2 regions of the Aphanothece stagnina RSMan2012 genome follow, and region 1 is predicted to be linked to the other one. Evidence: predicted binding sites of a transcription regulator. Region 1 holds the regulator's gene; the other holds the start of a gene.
What was found. Region 1 encodes NtcA, which controls nitrogen genes in cyanobacteria. Its sites were predicted from a motif close to TTTGTANCNNNNGNTACAAA; they were not measured.
Positions count from the first base shown of each region.

Region 2: the regulator NtcA is predicted to act here: its motif matches at 2,280-2,299, upstream of glnA (type I glutamate--ammonia ligase).

Region 1 is NZ_JBKOUC010000021.1:31,539-36,394, forward strand. It holds gene thyX (FAD-dependent thymidylate synthase) at 1-221, shown strand, start outside; gene dcd (dCTP deaminase) at 222-815, opposite strand; gene ACLNEE_RS13275 (cob(I)yrinic acid a,c-diamide adenosyltransferase) at 827-1,456, opposite strand; gene ntcA (global nitrogen regulator NtcA) at 1,666-2,406, shown strand; gene ACLNEE_RS13285 (DUF3084 domain-containing protein) at 2,464-3,675, shown strand; gene ACLNEE_RS13290 (RuvC family protein) at 3,672-4,169, shown strand; gene ACLNEE_RS13295 (DUF3146 family protein) at 4,166-4,423, opposite strand; gene pth (aminoacyl-tRNA hydrolase) at 4,428-4,856, opposite strand, start outside.
Region 2 is NZ_JBKOUC010000001.1:183,613-188,468, forward strand. It holds gene ACLNEE_RS00930 (nucleoside deaminase) at 1-414, shown strand, start outside; gene ACLNEE_RS00935 (pyridoxal-phosphate-dependent aminotransferase family protein) at 368-1,561, opposite strand; gene ACLNEE_RS00940 (globin family protein) at 1,630-2,160, opposite strand; gene glnA (type I glutamate--ammonia ligase) at 2,368-3,786, shown strand; gene ACLNEE_RS00950 (phytanoyl-CoA dioxygenase family protein) at 3,851-4,723, shown strand; gene ACLNEE_RS00955 (hypothetical protein) at 4,730-4,856, opposite strand, start outside.

The DNA.
Region 1 (4,856 bases):
ACGCCCGCGGCATCCTGCCGTTCGATTACCGGCAGCACTTCGTGGTGAGCTTCACCCTGCGCGCCTTTCTGCACTTCCTCGACCTGCGCGCCAAACTCGACGCCCAGCAGGAGATCAGGGAACTCTGTGACCTGATGTGGCCCCATCTCCAGGCCTGGACACCCCAGTTCGCCGAGTGGTACGAACGGACCCGTCTGCACAAGGCGCGGCTGGCGCCCTGATCAGACCTTCGCCAGGGTCACCCGCTCGGGTTGATGCTGGTACTTGCCCGCCCGGTCCCGGTAGGTGGTGTCACAGGGATCGCCCTCGAAGAAGAGCAGCTGGCAGATCCCCTCATTGGCATAGATCCGGCAGTCGGCCCCGGAGGAATTGCTGAACTCCAGGGTCAGGTGTCCCTCCCAGCTGGCTTCCGCCGGCGTGGTGTTGACGATGATCCCGAGACGGGCGTAGGTGCTTTTGCCGAGACAGATCACCGTGATGTTGGAAGGGACTCGCATCCGCTCCAGAGCCACCCCGAGGCCATAGGAATGGGCCGGCAGGATGAAATAGCTGCCGTCCTCATCATCCCGCAGGGGCACAGGCTCGAGGTTCGCCGGATTGAACCGCTTGGGGTTCATCACCGTGCCGGGCACGTGGCGGAAGATCAGGAATTCCTGGGGCGAGAGCCGCAGGTCATAGCCGTAGGAGGAACAGCCGAAGCTCAGCACGGGACGGCCGGCGCTGTCCGGATCCAGATGGCGCACCAGCGAGGACTGGAAAGGATCGAGCATGCCGGCGGCAGCCTGTTCCTTGATCCAACGGTCGTTCTTGAGCATCGGAAGCCGGCCTAGACGCCGCGACGGAGCTGGGTGACCTGATCGGCCATCGCCATGAGTTCAGGCCCCATCGAGGGTCCCGTCAGGATGACATCCAGATGGGCCGGCCGCTGCTCCAGCACCCCCAGAACCTCGGCCAGGGGGAGATAGCCCAGCTCGACAGCCAGGCCGAGTTCATCGAGCACCATCAGGTCCACTCCGCCTTCGAGCAGGCACAGCCGGCTGTACTCCCAGACCTCCTGAACCGCCGCACACACCTCGTCCGGATGGTCGGTGGCCGGCTCGGCCAGACAGCTCGGAACGGCGGGGCGCAGCCACTGGAGCCGGCCACAGAGCCAGGGGCTCGCCTCCAGCCCCTGGGCGACCCCTCCCTTGAGCAGCTGGGTGATGAGCACCCGGCTGCCGAGCCCGGCGCTGCGCAGGGCCTGGCTCAGCACGGACCCCACACTGCCCCGGAAGGGCGCGGTGTGCACCTGCAGCAAGCCCTCCGGCTGCGGCACCAGCCGCAGGGGCACAGCCGCAGGGGCCGTCTCGAGCGCCTGGGCAGGGAACACCTCGTGGCGCTGGGCACGCCGCAACCCGGCACCACCCGACCTGGCCACGCTGCCAGGACCGGAGCTGGTCGGGAGACTGACGGTCATGGATGCGCAACGACGCAGGACTGAATGTAGCGGGATCGAGCCGGATTCCAAGCGATGGACACCATCCCTGGTGGATACATCCGTACTGCCCACGGCCTCGACGCGGCCCGCCCACCGGCGGGCGGGACAGCGCGCCGCAAAGCGTGCCCGTTGTTACAGGGAGAGCCCCCGCTGATCTATAGGGTCCGCCCAACTGCCTGCCCCTCTCCATGGTTGGCGCCCCACGCGGATTCAGCAGGACCGCCAACACACCGAGCGGCGGGGCCCCCGGGGTTGTGACCGGCCTCGGCACGGCCGGCCAGGGCAGCCACACCCTGCTGGAGGTGATCCGCGGTCTGGGCGGCAGCAATGTCGAGACCATCGAGCGGGGCAAGACGATCTTTTTCCCCGGCGATCCGGCGGAACGCGTCTACCTGCTGCGGCGCGGCGCGGTGCGTCTGTCGCGGGTCTATGAATCGGGCGAGGAGATCACGGTGGCGCTGCTGCGGGAGAACAGCCTGTTCGGCGTGCTCTCCCTGCTCACCGGTCAACGTTCCGATCGCTTCTACCACGCCATCGCCTTCACCCGGGTCGAGCTGCTCAGCGCACCGGCCACCTCGGTGCGCAAGGCGATCGAGCAGGACGCCAGCGTGGGGCTGTTGCTGCTTCAGGGTCTCTCCTCACGGATCCTCCAGACGGAGACCATGATCGAGACCCTGACCCACCGGGACATGAGCTCCCGGCTGGTGAGTTTCCTGCTGGTGCTCTGCCGGGACTTCGGGGTCCCCAGCACCGAAGGGATCACCATCGACCTGCGCCTCTCCCACCAGGCGATCGCCGAAGCGATCGGCTCCACCCGGGTGACCATCACCCGGCTCCTGGGTGATCTGCGCAACGAGGGACTCGTTCAGATCGATCGCAAGAAGATCACCGTGTTCGACCCCATCGCCCTGGCCAAGCGTTTCAGCTGACACCCCTGGCATGGAGCCACCGCAAGCGGGGGATACTGGGCCGATTCGGGACCGCACGTGTCGGGCTGGCTGCTGATCCTGGCGCTCCTGCTCCTCGGGGGTGTGCTCGCCACCCTGGGAGATCGGCTGGGCAGCCGCGTCGGCAAGGCGCGACTCAGCCTGTTCAACCTGCGCCCCCGGCGCACGGCCGTGCTGATCACGGTGTTGACGGGGAGCCTGATCAGCGCAATGTCCCTCGGCCTGCTGCTGCTGGTGAGCGAGCGGCTTCGCACCGGTCTGTTCGAACTCGAGCGGCTGGAGGAACGCCTCAGCACGGCGCGGCGGCAGCTTGAAGCCAGCCAGCAGAGCCTGATCACCAGTCAGGCCGAGGTGGCCCGCGCCCAGCAGGGCCAGCGCAAGGTGGCGCGGGAACTGGCCCAGTCCCAGGCCCGGGCCACCGCGCTGCGCCGGGAACTCGCTCCTCTGCAGGCCCAGAGGATGGCGCTGGAGCGTGAGCGGGACCGGCTGGCCGGCGAGGTCGGTGCCCGCGACGCCGAGATCCGCCGCACCGAAGCGGAACTGGCCGAGGTGCGACGACGGATCGAGGCCGGCGCCCGGGAGCTCGAGGACCTGGAGGACAACCTGCTCGCCCTGCGCCGGGGCGATGTGGTGATCACCACAGGCCAGCCGCTGGCGAGCGCGAAGGTGACCCTCGAGCGCCCGGAACAGGCCAAGGAGGTGATCACCGCCCTGCTGCAGCAGGCCAACATCACGGCCTTCAAACGGGTCCTGCCCGGCCAGCCCGTCGACCGCCAGATTCTGCTGGTGCCCACGACCGACGTCGCCCGGCTGGAATCCCTGCTCACCCGACCGGGAAGCTGGGTGGTCAGCATCCTCTCCGCCGCAAACGTGCTGCGGGGGGAACGTCAGGTGCTGGCCTTCCCGGATCTCCGTCCCAACCGCCCGGTGGTCAAGGCCGGTGACGTGCTGGCCAGCACGACGGTCGAGGCCGATCTCCGCGACCCCGAACAGCTGGTGCGGCGCCTCAATCTGCTGCTGGCGGCCGCCTACGCGCGGGCCCAGCGGCAGGGTTCCCTGGTGGACGGGCTGCAGTTCGACGCCGCCATGTTCAACCAGCTGGCACGCACCCTGGCCGCACGTCCCCCCGGCACGGTGATCCAGCTGGTGGCCGTGGCCCTGCGGGACGCCGAGACGCCGGACCCGATCACCGTGGAGCTGCGCATCGCCGGTGGCGCCCCTGCGGAGAGCCCGCCCCTGCGACGGCCATGAGCGAGCCTGCCGTCCCGCCGCAGGCGTCCCGCCTGGCCGGGCTGGATCCCGGCCGCAGCAAATGCGGCCTGGTCCTGGCCGATGCCGGCCTGGGCACGATTCTCGCCGCGGCCATCCTGCCGCCGGCGGAGAGCCTGGCCTTGCTGCGTCAGTGGCAGCAGCAGGCCGGCCTGGTCACCGTGGTGCTCGGCAACGGCACTGGCAGCCGGAGCTGGCCCCCCCAGCTGGCGCGCCTGGGGCTGCAATCCGAGACGGTGGAGGAAGCGGGCACCACCCTGGCCGCCCGCCGGCGCTACTGGCAGCTGGCCGGCAGCGGCGGCTGGCGGCGGCTGCTTCCCGAGGGGCTGCGGCTGCCGCCGCGGGACATCGACGACGTGGTGGCGCAGCTGCTGGTGGAACGCCATCTCGGCCAGCCGCTCTCACGGCGCGGTCCGGGCGTGCTTCGCGAGCTGGCCGATCAGGCCCACCTCAGCGCGAGGGAGAACGCCACCTAGAAACGGGCCCGCACCGTGAAGGCATAGTCCCCGCCGGGTTCGAGCTGGTAATCCGCCTTGAGCAGAAAGCGCAGCAGGGCGTCCTGAATCAGCGCACGGCCCAGCGAAGGCTCGACGCTGAGCTCGCCGCGATCAAAGGCCCAGCTGAACGTCCAGTGGAACCCCCCGGCTGTCACCTCCCCCTCCAGCACCCGCTGGCTGAAGCTCTGGTGCAGCACCCTGAGCTGGGCGGTGGTGGCAGGCAGACGGGCCATGCCTTCAGGCTGGAGCCCTCAGGGGCTGGAAACTGTTCAAACGATTACCGGCACGCTCCAGGCCCAGGCGCTGGATCAGCCCGATCCCGGCCGCCACTTCAGCCAGCACGTCCTCGAGACAGGGCTGTTCGGAGGCATGGAACCGGCCCAGCACATGGCCGACCGTGCGGGCCTTGCGATCGGAGGGATCGGAGCACGGCGCGCCGATGCCGATCCGCAGCCGCGGAAAGTCCTGGGTTCCCAGATGGCTGATCGTGCTGCGGAGACCGTTGTGCCCGCCGGCACTGCCGCCGGCCCGCAGGCGCAGCTTGCCGAGCGGCAGATCCATGTCATCCACCACGACCAGCAACTCCTCCGGCTCGATGGAGAACCAGTCGAGGGCGGCCCGGATCGAGCGGCCACTGTCGTTCATGTAGGTCTGGGGCATCAGCAG
Region 2 (4,856 bases), on a different contig from region 1:
ATCCCGGTGGCGGCTGCCGTGCTCGATGGGCAGGGGCGCTGCATCGGCTGGGGCAGCAACCGACGCCACCGCGAAGGGGATCCCCTCGGCCACGCCGAACTGATGGCCATCGGCCAGGCCTCGCGGCTGCTGGGTGACTGGCGGCTGAACAGCTGCACCCTGCTGGTGACCCTCGAGCCCTGCCCCCTCTGTGCGGGAGCCCTGGTGCAGGCCCGGGTCGGCACCCTGGTGTTCGGCGCGCCCGATCCGAAGCGCGGTGCGGTGGGGGGCAACCTGGATCTGGTCCATCACCCCAGTGCTCACCACCACACCCGCGTGCTGCCGGGCGTGATGGCGGCGGAGGCGAGCCAACAGCTCGGCGACTGGTTCAGACGGCGACGGCGGCTGGGCGGCCTGTCTGGGCACCGGGCCTGAAGGCCGGCAGCTCCGTGCGGAACAGTTCCAGCAGGAGCTCCACATTCTCCGCACGGCTGTTGTAGCCCATCAGGCCGATCCGCCAGACCTTGCCGGCCAGGGCACCGAGCCCACCGCCCACCTCGATCCCGTGCTTGTTGAGAAGGTGGAGCGTGAAGGCCTTGCCATCCACCCCCTCCGGGATCCGCACGGTGGTGAGGGTGGGGAGGCGGAGATGCTCCGGGGCATGGAGTTCGAGACCCAGGGCTTCGAGCCCGGCCCAGAGACTCTCGGCGTTGCGCCGGTGCCGCGCCCAGGCGTGCTCAAGCCCCTCTTCAGCCAGCAGGCGCAGGGCCTCCCGCATCCCGAAGTTCATGTTCACCGGAGCCGTGTGGTGGTAGACCCGGTCCGTGCCCCAGTACTGGTTCAGCAGGGTCACATCGAGGTACCAGTTGGGCACCTTGCCCCGGCGCGCCTCCATCTTGGCCTCGGCGCGGGGGCCCATGGTGAAGGGGCCCAGACCCGGCGGGCAGCTGAGCCCCTTCTGGCTGCAGCTGTAGGCGAGGTCGACCTGCCAGTCATCGAGGTGGACGGGAACGGCACCCAGGGAGGTGACGGTGTCCAGCAGCAGCAGACAGCCGTACTGGCGGCAGAGTTCACCGACGCCCTCCATCGGCTGGAGGATGCCGGTGGAGGTCTCGGCATGGACCATGCCGAGGATGGCGGGGCGATGCTCCCTGAGCGCCGCTTCGATCTCCTCGAGCGTGAAGGCCTCGCCCCAGGGGCGCTCGATCGTGACCACATCGGCCCGGTAGCGGCCGGCCATGTCCGCCAGGCGCAGGCCGAAGTAGCCCTTCACGGCGATCAGCACCTTGTCGCCGGGTTCGAGGGTGTTCGCGAGGGCGGCTTCCATGGCCGCACTTCCCGTGCCGCTCATGGGAATGGTGAGGCGGTTGTCGGTCTGCCAGGCGTAGCGCAGCAACTCCTGCACCTCACCCATCAGCTCGACGTAGAGGGGATCGAGATGGCCGATCGGGTTGCGCGACAGGGCCTGCAGCACCGTCGGATGGGCGTTCGAGGGGCCCGGTCCGAGCAGAAGCCGATCGGGTGTGGCGATCGGTCCCAGCGCGCGGCGGTGGGCGTTGTTGACGGTGTGCAGCGCAGACAAGGGGCCGGAAACGGGGTGGACGGGAGGGATGGCCTGAGCCTACGCAGCTGAGGATCCGGACACGGAGGTCAGCGCAGCCGCACGTCGCTGGCGGCCAGGCCGCGACAGAGATGGTCGAACGGGACGCGAACCACCGCCGCCAGGGCGGCAGCATCGCTGAGCCCCTCGCTGCCGAGCATTTCGCAGACCACATCGGCCATCAGCGCGATGCTGCGCACGGTGGGGCCGGTGGGGACGCCCAGGCTCTTGTAGGTGTCATCGAGACCGTTCAGCACCCGCTCGTTGAGGATGGTGGCGTCGTCGGCGATCAGCGCGTAGCTGGCGTAGCGGAGGAAGTAATCCATGTCCCGCAGGCAGGCCGAGAGACGGCGGGTGGTGTAGGCATTCCCCCCGGGCAGGATCAGCTCGGGATCGTCGAGCCAGAGGCGCTGGGCCGCTTCCCGCACGATTTCGGTGGCCTCGGCGTTGATCAGCTCGACGGCCCGGAGCCTCAGCTCGGCTTCGGAGTAGTAGGTGTTGATCCGATCCATGGCCGCCCGGTCCAGATAGCGGCCCAGCTGGTCGTAGCGGCCAATCAGACCGGTGATGGCATCCCGCATGGCTGGAGTGGATCGACGCACCTGGGCCGGAAGCTAGCACCAGCAACTGGCCAGATCGCAGGTTGGAGCAGGGATCTGGCGGATCTGACAGAAACAGTTACGCAGCCCGGTCCTGTCATTCGGTTACGACAGCTACATAGCGGCGGTCCGGCTGCTCCGTACGTTCCAGCGACGCCGGCACCGGGACGGCACCCAACCGACATCGTCATGGCCAACACAGCCCAGGAGGTCCTTCGTCAGATCCAGGACGAGGGCATTGAGCTGATCGACCTCAAATTCGTCGACCTGCATGGCAAATGGCAGCACCTCACGGTGTGCAAGGACCTGATCGATGACGAGGCCTTCACCAGCGGCGTTGCCTTCGATGGTTCCTCGATCCGGGGCTGGAAGGCCATCAACGAGTCGGACATGGCCATGGTGCCCGACCCGAAGACCGCCTGGATCGACCCCTTCTACGGCCACAAGACCCTCAGCCTGATCTGCTCGATCCAGGAGCCGCGCAGCGGCCAGCCCTACGGCCGCTGCCCCCGCGCGCTGGCCCAGAAGGCCCTCGAGTACCTCGGCTCCACCGGCATCGCCGACACGGCCTATTTCGGACCCGAACCGGAGTTCTTCGTCTTCGACGACGTTCGCTACACCTCCGGCAGCGGCAGCAGCTTCTACAGCGTCGATTCGATCGAAGCTCCCTGGAACAACGCCCGTCTGGAGGAGGGGGGCAACCTCGCCTACAAGATCCAGTTGAAGGAGGGCTACTTCCCGGTGTCGCCCAACGACACCCTCCAGGACATGAGGACCGAGATGATCCTCACCATGGCGGCCCTGGGGGTGCCGATCGAGAAGCACCACCACGAGGTGGCCACGGCCCAGCATGAACTGGGCATGAAGTTCGCCGAACTGATCAGCGCGGCGGACAACGTGATGATCTACAAGTACGTCGTGCGCAACGTCGCCAAGAAGTACGGCAAGACGGCCACGTTCATGCCCAAGCCCGTCTTCGCCGACAACGGCAGCGGCATGCACGTGCACCAGAGCCTCTGGAAAGGCGGCAACCCGCTGTTCTTCGGGGAGGGCACCTACGCCAACCTGTCCCAGACCGCCCGCTGGTACATCGGCGGACTGCTCAAGCACGCCCCGAGCTTCCTGGCCTTCACCAACCCCACCACCAACAGCTACAAGCGTCTGGTGCCCGGATTCGAGGCGCCGGTGAACCTGGTTTACTCCCAGGGCAACCGCTCAGCGGCGGTGCGCATTCCCCTCACCGGGCCGAGCCCCAAGGCCAAGCGCCTGGAGTTCCGCTCCGGTGATGCCCTCTCCAACCCCTACCTGGGCTTTGCGGCCATGCTCATGGCCGGCATCGACGGCATCAAGAACCAGATCGATCCCGGCGACGGCACCGATGTGGACCTCTTCGAGCTGTCCGCCGAAGAGCTGGCGCGCATCTCCACCGTGCCCGCCTCCCTCAACGGTGCCCTCGAGGCCCTCGACGCCGACAAGCACTATCTGATGGAAGGCGGAGTCTTCACCGAGGACTTCATCAGCAACTGGATCGCGATGAAGTACGAGGAGGTGCAGCAGCTGCGTCAGCGGCCCCACCCCCATGAGTTCGTGATGTACTACGACGCCTGATCCCCGCCGGGACCTCGGCAGCTCCACTGGGGGGCCTGACCTGGGCCCCACCTAACCTGGCCCGATGGCGACCGTCGTTTCCAGCCCTCCTGCCCTGCGACAGCCGCAGCGGCCGGAGGGCTTTCCGCAGCACCGCAGCAGCCCGCCTCCGCCGCTGTTCCAGGCCCTCGGCCTCGCCGAGGACCCCCGCCGGTTCCGCGCTGCGGCCCGATGCCTGCGGCGTTCCGGCCTGGTGGTCATTCAGGGCGCGGTGGGGCCGGACGAGCTGGCTGCCCTGCAGCCGGTGGTCGCCGCGGCGCGCGCCCATGCCGCCAGCCCCGCCGCCGGGGATGGAAGCGCCCGTGTGCTGCTCAACCGGGGTGGCCAGCGGGCCATCCGCGGCTACCGGCGCATGGTGGACTCCGCGAAGGCGGTGATCAGTGTCCGCGACGATGAGGACGGCGGCATGGTCGATGTCTTCCATCCCGAACTGCTCCTCGAGAGCTGTACGGAGAATGTCGTCGGCGCGCTGCAGGACAGCCTGGTCACCGGGCTGCTGGAGCGGGCGTTCCGGCGGCCCTTCCGGGTGCACGTGCGCAACCTGTACCTGAACGCAGGTGTGACCACCACCCGCGGCCTGCACACCGACGGCGGCGGCATCAAGGCCAAGGCCTTCCTCTACCTCTCGGACGTGACGAGCCTGGCCGAGGGGCCGTTCTGCTACGTACCCGGCTCCCATCGGATGCCCTGGCTGCGCGGCTTGAACCGCCTGTGCAACGCCCGCCGCGGACGGCGACGGGATGACTGCCCCATCCTGCTGGGCCTGAAGCCGATCCCGGTGTTCTGCCGCGCCGGCGACATGGTGGTCGCCATGCAGCAGGGGGTGCATCGCGGCCATCCCCAGGCCCCATGGGCCGAGAGGGCCGTGCTGCTCAGCATGCTGCAGCCCTCGGGCTGAGGCGGCTCAGCCGCCCTGGAAGCGGATCTGGGCGATGGCACTGTCGTGGAGATGCTTGGCATGGGCCTGACGCAGGGCCCAGGCCTGCAACTGATGCACCGCGTCTCCGGAGGGGTTCAGATCGTGATGCTCG